One region of the Paenibacillus sp. sgz302190 genome, then DNA from elsewhere that is predicted to be linked to it. Evidence: riboswitches for the same ligand, from Rfam matches in the RefSeq annotation. Region 1 holds a riboswitch; the other holds the start of a gene.
What was found. Region 1 has a riboswitch for cobalamin ahead of nrdI (class Ib ribonucleoside-diphosphate reductase assembly flavoprotein NrdI). Riboswitches for the same ligand answer to the same signal wherever they lie in the genome.
Positions count from the first base shown of each region.

Region 2: it holds a riboswitch for cobalamin, as region 1 does, so the genes downstream of both, cobJ (precorrin-3B C(17)-methyltransferase) here and nrdI (class Ib ribonucleoside-diphosphate reductase assembly flavoprotein NrdI) in region 1, are expected to answer to the same signal.

Region 1 is NZ_JBZYAO010000070.1:370-5,676, forward strand. Features, by position in the region: gene serC (3-phosphoserine/phosphohydroxythreonine transaminase) at 1-1,086, shown strand, start outside; cobalamin riboswitch at 1,570-1,776, shown strand; gene nrdI (class Ib ribonucleoside-diphosphate reductase assembly flavoprotein NrdI) at 1,914-2,273, shown strand; gene nrdE (class 1b ribonucleoside-diphosphate reductase subunit alpha) at 2,260-4,344, shown strand; gene nrdF (class 1b ribonucleoside-diphosphate reductase subunit beta) at 4,367-5,307, shown strand, end outside.
Region 2 is NZ_JBZYAO010000005.1:29,963-35,951, reverse strand. Features, by position in the region: gene AC6RNO_RS08240 (CbiX/SirB N-terminal domain-containing protein) at 1-388, opposite strand, end outside; gene cobJ (precorrin-3B C(17)-methyltransferase) at 456-2,129, opposite strand; cobalamin riboswitch at 2,275-2,478, opposite strand; gene AC6RNO_RS08230 (hypothetical protein) at 2,522-2,752, opposite strand; gene AC6RNO_RS08225 (DUF1361 domain-containing protein) at 2,767-3,435, opposite strand; gene AC6RNO_RS08220 (guanylate kinase) at 3,603-4,181, shown strand; gene AC6RNO_RS08215 (hypothetical protein) at 4,227-4,514, opposite strand; gene AC6RNO_RS08210 (S-layer homology domain-containing protein) at 4,774-5,283, opposite strand.

The sequences.
Region 1 (5,307 bases):
AGCAATCGTGCGTATAATTTTAATGCGGGGCCTGCGGCGCTTCCGCTCGAAGTGCTGCAAAAGGCGCAGGAGGAGCTTGTCGAATTTAAAGGAATCGGCATGTCGATTATGGAAATCTCCCACCGCAGCGCGGAATATGAGCAGGTCCACAACGAAACTCAGCAGCTGCTCAAACAAATTTTCGGCATTCCGGAAGGGTATCAGGTGCAATTTCTGCAAGGCGGTGCGAGCACGCAGTTTGCCATGATTCCGATGAACTTCCTCAAACAGGGCAAAGTGGGCAGCTATGTTCTGACCGGCGCTTGGGCGGAGAAAGCGGTTCAGGAAGCGGGATTGTTCGGCGAAGTGTCCATCGCAGCCAGCTCGAAAGAGCAAAAGTTTATGAAAATTCCGGATTTAAGCGAAATCAACATTCATCCGGATGCAGCCTATTTGCACCTCACTTCCAATGAAACGATCGAAGGGGCGCAGTTCCAAAGCTTTCCGGACACAGGCAGCGTGCCGCTGATCGCCGATATGTCCAGCGACATTTTGAGCCGTCCTGTCGATGTGTCGAAATTCAGCATGATCTACGCGGGCGCGCAAAAAAACCTCGGTCCGTCCGGCGTTACCGTCGCTATCCTGAAAGAGGACATGCTCCAGGATTTGCCAAAAACCATTCCAACGATGCTGCGCTATGAAATCCATGGCAAAAACAACTCGTTGTATAATACGCCGCCGGTGTACTCCATCTACATGGTAAACCTTGTGCTGAAATGGATTCAAGAGCAGGGCGGACTTGCGGCCATCGAAAAAAACAACCTCGAAAAAACAGGCCTGATCTACAGCGCGATCGATCAAAGCGGAGGCTTCTACCGCAGTCCGGTCGATGCGGGCAGCCGTTCGATGATGAACGTGACGTTCCGTCTGCAGGATGAGGAGCTTGAGAAGAAATTTATTAAAGAGTCCGAGCAGAACGGCTTTGTCGGTTTGAAAGGCCATCGCAGCGTAGGCGGATTAAGAGCTTCGACTTACAACGCGGTGACATATGCTTCCTGCAAAGCGTTGGCTGACTTTATGGCCGATTTCCAAAAGCGCAACGGATAAATCGACCGGCTGGACTTGTATCATTCAATTTTTAAAGCTATTCAGGGCGTTGTTCCGTCCCTGGATAGCTTTGTTTGGTGTTTTGGCATGAAATTGGATTTATTTGGTAGAGAGGGCTTCGTCCCGTTGTTGTTGCATGGGGGTCCTAAAGGCCTATGAGGATGCTGGCATGGACCTATTTTTTTGTTTTTGGTGCACCACTTTCGTACCGGATTATCCCCAGTTTATCCCCAGATTTGCAAGCGAATATCCCCAGCGCATTGCTCTGAATGATGAAATCAGGACTCCGATTTAGCCCGCGCCGGACAAGGAACAGCCGAAAATGACGTTCCTTATTTTGCCATTTCACGCCTTTTATCCACATATTTTTTGCCGTTTTTTATAGCTGAACGAGGCTTCCGAAATGAGAGATTTTCGAGGTTTGATAGTCGGATTTGCTCATTGACAAACACTATATCTTGATATAAATTGAAATCTATCAACTATATCTCGTGATGGATAGGTGCTTCGCGTTCTAGAGACACGCACGAAGCTTAATAGGGAAGTCCGGTGCAAATCCGGCGCGGTCCCGCCACTGTTCAGGAGGAGTTTTCATCCGATTGCCACTGGCTTGCTCCGATAGGAAAGCCGGGAAGGCGGATGGGAATGATGATCCCAAGCCAGGAGACCTGCCTATTCGTAAGAATCACCCCTACGGCAGATAGGAAGGTGTCCAGACTCCCACTCCAGTGGCAGGCGTTATGTTCGCATGTTCCTGTGGCGTATTCGGTCCTTCTTTTTGCCGAATGCGCCATTTTAATGGTTTTGACAGAAGGAGACGAAATCCCATGCTGATTGCTTACGATTCCAAGACGGGAAATGTCCGCAGATTTATTAAAAAATTAAATTTGCCTGCGGTTCAAATTGAAGAGGCGATGAAGATGGATGAACCTTTCGTGCTTGTCACCTATACGACAGGCTTTGGTCAAATTCCGGAGAAAGTCGCACACTTTTTGGAGCGGAACCATCCTAGGCTCCAAGGCGTAGCGGCCAGCGGGAACCGGAATTGGGGAGATGGATTCGCAAAGAGCGCGGACCGCATCGCCGAGCGTTACGGCGTGCCTGTGCTCGGCAAGTTTGAACTGTCCGGAACCCGGCAGGATGTTCAGCGATTTGTTCAGGAGGTGCACGCAATTGCGGCATATTGAGTTAAACAACCAGATCATGCAGCGCGGTGTCGACGGCTTTTTTCAATTGGAGAAAGACCGGGAAGCCGTGCACGAATTTATGGAAGAAGTGAACCGCAACAGCCTTCATTTTGCCGATACGGCTTCGAAGGTTCGTTACATGATAGATAACAACTTTTACGAGGATGTTTACGAGAAATATTCCGCATCCGAAGTTGAAGATACATACAAAATCACTCACGAATATAACTTCGAATTCTCCTCGTATATGGCGGCTTCGAAGTTTTATACGGATTACGCTTTGCGCAGTGACGATAAAACCCTTTATCTTGAGCATTATGCGGACCGGGTCGCGATTGTGGCGCTTTACTTGGGTCGCGGCGATGCGGAAACGGCGAAACAGTTGGCGAAATCGATGATGGAACAGCGGCTGCAGCCTGCGACGCCGACGTTTTTGAATGCCGGCAAAAGCCGCAGGGGCGAGATGGTATCCTGCTTCCTGCTGGAGATGGACGATTCGCTGAATTCGATTAACTATGTGCTGGGCACGTGCATGCAGCTGTCCAAAATCGGCGGCGGCGTGGCCGTCAATCTGTCCAAGCTGCGCGGCCGCGGAGAGTCGATCAAAGGCGTCGAGCGTGCGGCCAAAGGCATTATGCCGGTGCTCAAGCTTATGGAGGACGCTTTTTCCTATGCGGATCAGATGGGCCAGCGTAAAGGTTCCGGAGCGGCGTATTACAACATCTTCGGATGGGACCTCATGGAATTTTTGGACAGCAAAAAAATCAATGCGGACGAAAAGTCGCGCCTCAAAACGCTGTCGATCGGTTTGATCGTGCCGAATAAGTTCTACAAACTGGCCGAAGAGAACCAGCCGCTGCATGTGTTCGCGCCTTATACGGTATACAAAGCGTACGGCAAGCACCTTGACGATATGGACATGGACGAGATGTACGACACGCTGCTGGCGGACCCTAGAGTCAAAAAGAAACCGGTGATGAGCGCCCGCGAAATGCTCGTAAAAATCGCCACGACGCAGCTGGAATCCGGCTATCCTTACATGATGAACCGCAGCAATGCGAATTTGGCGCACCCGCTCAAGCAGATCGGCGCGATCAAGATGTCTAACCTTTGCACGGAAATTTTTCAGCTGCAAGAGACGTCGGAAATCGGCGATTACGGCGATGAGAACCTGATTCGCAGAGATATTAGCTGCAATCTGGCTTCCTTGAACATAGCGAATGTCATGGATCTGAAAAAGCTGCGCGAATCGGTGCACGAGGGCATGATTGCGCTGACCTCCGTCAGCGATATGACGACGGTCGCCAACGCGCCGGGCGTAGCGAAGGCGAACCGCGAGCTGCACTCGGTCGGACTGGGTGCGATGAACCTGCACGGATATTTGTCCAAAAACAAGATCAGTTATGAGAGCGAAGAAGCGAAAGATTTTGTCCGCACGTTTTTCATGGCGATGAATTTCTTCTCGATTGAAAAAAGCATGGAGATCGCGAAGTCGAAGGGCGAGACGTTCGACGGGTTCGAGCTTTCAGAATATGCCGGCGGCGCTTATTTTGACCGCTACTTGCAAACCGATTACCGCCCGGTCACAGACAAGGTGAAACAACTGTTCGAGGGCATGCAGATTCCTTCTCCGGACGATTGGGCCAAGCTGAAGGAAGAAGTGCGCGCTCACGGGCTTTACCATGCGTACAGAATGGCTATCGCTCCTACGCAAAGCATTTCGTACATCCAGAATGCGACTTCCAGCGTCATGCCGATCGTCGAGCCGATCGAAACGCGGACGTACGCGAACTCGACGACGTATTACCCGATGCCGTATTTGCGGAGAGACAATTTCTTCTTCTATAAATCGGCGTATCAAATGAACCAATTCAAAATTCTTGACCTGATTGCCGAAATCCAGACGCATGTCGATCAAGGCATTTCGACGGTGCTTCATGTCAACAGCGATGTGACGACCAGACAGCTTGCGCGCTATTATTTGTACGCTGCCCGCGTCGGGTTAAAATCGCTCTATTACACGCGGACGAACCAGCTCTCCGTTGAAGAGTGCGTCAGCTGTTCGGTGTAACGGGAAGGGGAATGAATACAAGATGACCACCAAGAGAGCCGTCAACTGGAACCGGCCTGACGACGATTTTACGATCACGTTCTGGAATCAAAATATTATGCAGTTTTGGACGGACGAAGAAATTCCTCTGTCTGACGATAAAATGTCCTGGATGACGCTGAACGAAGCGGAGCGCGACCTGTATATGAAAGTGCTGGGCGGGCTTACGCTGCTCGATACGATGCAGGGCGGCGTAGGGATGCCAAGAATTTTGGAGCATGTGGACGGGCTGCAGCGCAAAGCGGTGCTCAGCTTCATGGGCATGATGGAGCAAATTCACGCCAAATCGTACAGCAGCATTTTTACGACGCTGTCTACGACGGAGGAGATCAACGACATTTTCCTCTGGGTGGAGCGAAATCCGTATTTGCAGTTCAAGGCGAATACGATTGCCAAATATTACGACGGCATTCACACCCGCAAGGATCTGTATTTGGCTATGGCGGCATCCGTGCTGCTTGAAAGCTATTTGTTCTATAGCGGCTTTTTCTATCCGCTGTATTTGGCCGGCCAAGGCAAGATGACTAGCAGCGGCGAAATCATCGATCTGATTTTGCGCGACGAAAGCATTCACGGGCTGTATGTGGGCGTGCTTGCCCAGGAAGTGTACGAGGAGCTGACGCCGCAGGAGCAGGACGAGGCTTACGAGACTTTGACCGCGCTTCTGAAGGAGCTTCATGCGAATGAGGAAGGGTACACGGAGGATCTGTACAGCGCGATCGGCCTGGACCGGGAAGTGAAGGCGTTCCTGCGTTATAACGCGAACAAGGCGTTTATGAATCTCGGGCTCGACCCTGCATTCCCGGAAGAGGAGATCAATCCGATCGTGCTGAACGGACTCAGCACCAAGACGAAGCAGCACGACTTTTTCTCCAAAAAAGGCAACGGCTACGTTCGCACGATTCATGTGGAGCCGCTGAATGA
Region 2 (5,989 bases), on a different contig from region 1:
TGTCCTCCAGCTCATTCTCCAGCCGAACGCCGGAATCCTGCACTCTGGACGTTAAAATGTCCAAAATTTGATCGTGTACGCCGATCGGTCTGCCGTATGTAAACCCGATATGCGGGTATTTCCGCTTAGCCTCGTCAATCGCCGCGGGAATATGAATTTTGGCATGACCGGCCGCAAATAAAATAATAGGTATGACCACAACCCGGTCCGCGCCAAGCTCGATACAGCGATCGATTCCTTGAGCGATGGTCGGCTCGACGAATTCAAGGAAACAAGTCTCTACGATAAAACCGTCCATCTTCCCGGCAATTTCCGCAATAAACTGCCGGACCTCCTCATTGCCTTCCTCATCCCGGCTTCCGTGCCCTACAAACAAGACAGCATTCATGTCTTTATCCCCTCCCAAAACTTCACCGTGCTCTATCCATAAAAAACGAACATGCTGGTATAACGTTCTAATCGCCGCAGACGGCGTTTTCAATGACGAATCCTTGCGCTTCCTGGTGGCGGTAGCCTTCTATTTCTTTAACGCGTTTAAAAAACTTGTGGAACCGCTCGTTCGGATGCCCTTCCCGCTTGTACCGCTCGACAATTCTGACGACCTGCTCGACGAGCTCCGACGGATCGATGCCTTCCGCTACCGGTTGGGCCGGATGCGCGTTTCTGCCGACGGTTTTGCCTCCCAAAAACAAATCGAACTTTTCCTTCCGGTATACGATGCCGATATCCTGCTGCACCGCGCCATAGCAAGCCATGCCGCAGCCGTTGAAGCCGATTTTCAGCTCCTTCGGTACCTCCAGATTGCCGATTCTTTGATGCAGCGCCTCCGCATAAGGAATCGATTCCCCTTTTTCCAGATTGCAAAAGTCGCAGGCTTTAATCTGCGCAACGTCGCCGATCGGCGAAAGCATGAGGCCGAGCTCGCTCAGCTCGGAAGTGATATCCTGCGGATTGTCCGTCTGGATGCGGACGATCAATTGATGGTGCGGCGAATATTCGATGTCGCCCCTGTCGCCGACGATTTCGCCCAGCGCGCATAACTGCGCCGCGCTCAACCGTTTATTTGCGATCCCCGGGCTTACCGCAAATTCAAAGATCGACTTTGTCGCGGTAAACGCCATCGGCTCCAAAGCCCCCGCAGCGCCGCCGCTGCCCCGGGAAACCAGCTCCAGCGCCTCCATCGCCAGCTGCAAAGGGCTGCTGGCTTGGGCCGCCGCTTGCGCTGCCTGCCGAACGGCCGGCTCTCCGCCGGCTGCGGCTCCCGCGCTTTCGCTCCGGTCTTCGGCCGGAGCCTCTTCCTCCTGCGCGAGCGCCCAAGGCTCCGCCTCGGCCCGCAGCCGCTGATGCGGCTTGAGCGGCTGCGTCTCCGCGCCCAGCGTATATTTGCGCTGATACCCCCGCGGGGTTATCAGCAGGCCGTCATAATTTTGGGTCGCCGAGTTGCCGATAATAATCGTTGTCAGCATCCCGATATCATGATTCAGCATATCGGCCAGCGTCGTTACGACGACGTGCTCCCGATCCCGGTATGCGCTCTTGACGATGCCGACCGGCGTTTGCGGCGAACGGTGCTGAAGCAAAATGCGCTGCGTCTCGACGATTTGCCGCGTCCTTCTTCCGCTGCGCGGGTTGTACAGCGCAATGACAAAATCCGCCTGCGCCGCGGCTTCCACCCGCCTTGCAATAAGCTCCCACGGCGTCAAATGGTCGCTCAAGCTGATCGTGCACGCATCGTGCATAATAGGCGCGCCCAGCAAGGATGCAGCGGAATTGATGGCCGAGATGCCGGGGATGATTTCAACTTCGACGCCGCCCGCTGGCGTCCACCCTTGCTCCATCAACACTTCGTAGACAAGGCCGGCCATCCCGTACACACCGGCGTCTCCGCTTGAGATGACCGCTACCTTTTTCCCCAGCTTCGCTTGTCTGACCGCCTCTTGCGCCCGGCTCACTTCCTCCGTCATTCCGGTTCTTACAATTTGTTGTTCCGAAATCAAGCCGGATATAAGATCGACATATGTATTGTAGCCGATGATGATTTCACTTTCTTGAATAGCCTCGCGCGCCCGCTTCGTAATATGTTCGAAACTTCCCGGCCCGAAACCGATGACGAGCAATTTCCCCGGCATAGCAATCACCCTTTCTAAAAACCTTTTGCACGAATAAAAAAGCATTTCCAACACAACATCATGTTAGAAATGCCTGGTTTGAACGTCTTTTCAATAAGCACAGGAGCAACCGCCCTCTAACACACCCTAATTCCTCGTAGGGCAAAAGTGTCGTTCAAACCGGGCAGGTCTCCTGACTTCGATCATACTCCCGGCGTCTTCCCGGGTATTGCCCAGTGACATGCTGCCAAGGAGAGGCTTTGCTCCAAAGCCCGATCGTTACAGTGGCGGGTCCGTGCCGGATTCTCACCGGACTTCCCTTTTAACTGAATGAAACGTATCATTCAGCACCTGGTTCCATCCATATGCAATTAAAATCATCCTATCATCAATCGTATGCATTGTCCATGCAATTATTCATAGACAGAGCGGTAGAGACCTTCCAGCAAACTCTTGTAATCGGCCGGATCGTACGCAATTTCGGAAAAGCCGACATGAATCACTTTGTTCGTCGTACGCACGACAAAAAAACTTTCTTCCGTCCGCTCCGGATCGATGTATGTATAACATTCCAGGTGAGTGCTGCCTGTTTTATTTTGCAAAAATTGCGTTGCCTCGATACTTAGATTTGCATATTTGGGCATGAAAACTCTCCTTCTTAACGAACGTTCTTTGCGGCGGCCCGATACCGGACAGAAGCGTAAAAAACAAGGTACAAACAGCTAAGAACCAGCATAAACACGCCGATAAAAACGAGCGCATCCCGCTGCTCCAGCAGCTTTATGGAATCTTGCGCGATCGCCCAGGGCTTGCGGAAAAAATCCCAGCTGTTATACCGCAAAAAGCGGCCCAAAAACACGCCAACGCTGCACAGCAGCAGCAAGACGCCGGCCAACATCCAGCTTGCGGCCGGGCGAAGCAGTCCCAACCATATTTCGTGCACGAGATAGAAGGCAAACAAGCCGACCCAAAGGGCAATAATCGCGGTAAAAGCGTTCAGCAATACGTCAAAATGTACGGGAACCGACGATTTCAAATATGTCAAATGCACCAGATCCGTCAACATATACGGAGCATTCGGCAAAAACAGGAGCCATACCAGCAATCCGATCAGCAGTCTGATGCGGAATGTTTGCTTCATATGCCACCAGTAACGAACGGCCAGCGCCGCCGCAAGCGGAATCCAGGCCAGCATCAAATTCGGCGCAATCAACCATCTGTACAGAAAGCTGCCCGACGACCCGTAAATACGGACCAGCAGCAGCGCCGTACAAGCCGCTGACGCGACCGCAAGCATACCGACCAAGTAAAACAATGCCCGATTCATTTGCACATATATTTTGAAATTCAGCAGGAACAGCTCCTTTCGACGTTTCTATTATACCGCACAATCTATGAAACACGAATTCTCTCTTTAATTTTCCGAATATTCGTACTATAATAAAACTATCACGATATCGCTTTCAAAATTTCATATTTGGAGGAGGATTCATTATGGGCGGACAGCAAACCGGCGGATTGATCTTTGTGTTCACAGGCACAAGCGGTTCCGGTCGCAAAACAATTGCGCACCAAATTGCCAAAGAGCTCGGCTTCTCATCGGTTGCATCTTACACAACACGAACTCCAAGACCTAAAGAAATCGAAGGCAGAGATTACAAATTCATTTCACGGAAAGCGTTCATCGATGCGGATATTAACGGTGAATTTTTTCAGACGGCGGAAATCGACGGAAATTTTTACGGAATCAAACGTGCGGACATCGATCAAGCTCTCAAGGAACACGGCTCTATTTACGTTATCGTCAACCGCTATGCGGCCAACCGTTTCAAATATGAGTTCGGCGAACGGGCTGTCCGAATTTTTATTTATGCAAACAAGCAGACGATTATGGAAAGGCTTCTGGCGCGCAGCACGCCGATGGACGTTATCGATCATTATATGAACCACTATATCGAGGAAGTTTCCTACCGCAAGCAATGCGAACATGTATTTGAAAATATGGACTTGAGTCAGACTACGGAACTTGTGAAAAACACAATGCTTTCCTACGTACCGGCGCCAGCAGGCTGAACCACCTAAAAAGAGACCCGCCTTTACAGGCTGGAGTCTCTTTTTTTAGCGATTCATGCTCCGCGCATGCTTGCGTCTTAACGCCACATGGCCGCCCAATAAAGAAACCGGCACGATGACGATCAGTCCGATGATTTGGTACCAAAAAGCAACGCCGGGATTGGAAATCAGAGAATCAAAGCCGACCGCCGCGCCAATCACGCCTATGCATCCGGCATTGAAGTACTCGGCCCGTTTGGCTACCTTGGCCGCTACGTAAGCGCCGTAGAAAGACCAAAACATGCCGATAACCAAAAACGCAGCCAGCCATCCCGTGTAAGAATAAATTTTCATCAGATCTTGTTCATTGTCAGATTGCGTGGACAAAAAAATGAGGCTTATGCTTGCAGAAGATAAAAAAGTCCCTACATTGTCCACAATTACGCCTAAAATTACGGCTAAAAAATGAAAACTTTTTTCGCTTTTTTTGTTTTGTTCATCCATATTATGATGTGTTTACCTTTCCTATATACTACTGCCGACTACCATTCATCATAACATGGACGTATGCGGAGTATCCAGTTTGGCGGAATATTCGCTTATTTAAGCGTGCTTATGGCGTCGCGGTCGGAGTTGCAGTTGTCGTAGCTGCAGGCGTTGTAGTCGGCGTCGAAGTGCCAGTTGCCGTTGCTGCAGGCGTAGCGGTTGGCGTCGTAGTCGGCACTGGCGTTGTCGTGGCCGAAGGTATGACAATATATCCTTTGTCCGCCAGGGAGCGAATAATTTTGACGACTTCGGCTCTAGTGATCGCTCCATTAGGAAGAAAAGTGCCGTCCGGGTAACCGTTGACCAAACCCAAGTTGGCTGCCCAGAGGACGTTGTCCGTATACCATTGTCCGCTTGGAACATCGCTGAAAATGCTTTGCGCCGTGCCGGCAGCATTTGTCGGGCTTGGGGTCGCCGTTCCGACATCCAGCGGCCGAACATAGCCTTGATTTCTGGCGGCAATATCAGGATTACGGTAATGATCGACGCTTCTCGCCCTCATATTGTTGCTGGTGCATCCAGCTATTAAGGACATGGATAGTACGGCTGCCGATAAGCACAAATAAAACTTTTTCATTGTTAGCTCACTCCTCTGTTAGTTTCCTTCATAGCATTTGCACGAATCCTTCAAATCAATCGGACGTTTTGACTCCTATGTATGGAAACTAACCCGGTTAGCAAAATGAGACCCATTTAATCAAAAAAATGCCGCTTGCTTACCGGTTGTTAAAAACCGATAAAACAGCGGCATTCTTTTTAAAAATGTGAAAACCGAATTACAAATCAAGAAAGCTTTGGATCAGTAAAAACGGCAGTGCACCAATCGCAATAAATGCATAAAGAAAACCTTTTAAAAAACTCATAACTTGTTTCACAATAATCACTCCTATTCTTTTGTCTATATTGTGAACTTAGTTCCATCTTACTCCTTTTTTTCGGCCGTTTTATTAAAGGAACATGAAAGCAACATTAATTTTCACAGCAAAAATGGCCGTAATCGCTTCCACTTGTGATTAAAATCATAGTCAACAAAATTAATTCTCATTTATTTCCATTTTATGTATTTCATTATTGATAGTTTTATGTTACTATATATATCATAATGATGTTATTATTTCTCATATAACCCTTTATATGGGCATTTGTATGCAGAATCTTGCATCATTATCCATTGCGCTTGCTAGTCTTAGATGCGCACTAAACTAGTACAGCCCAATATTGACCATTGGTTAAAAAAAAGGAGGCGATGTTTAAGTAGCAGTATCCAAACCATTTGTTTCCTT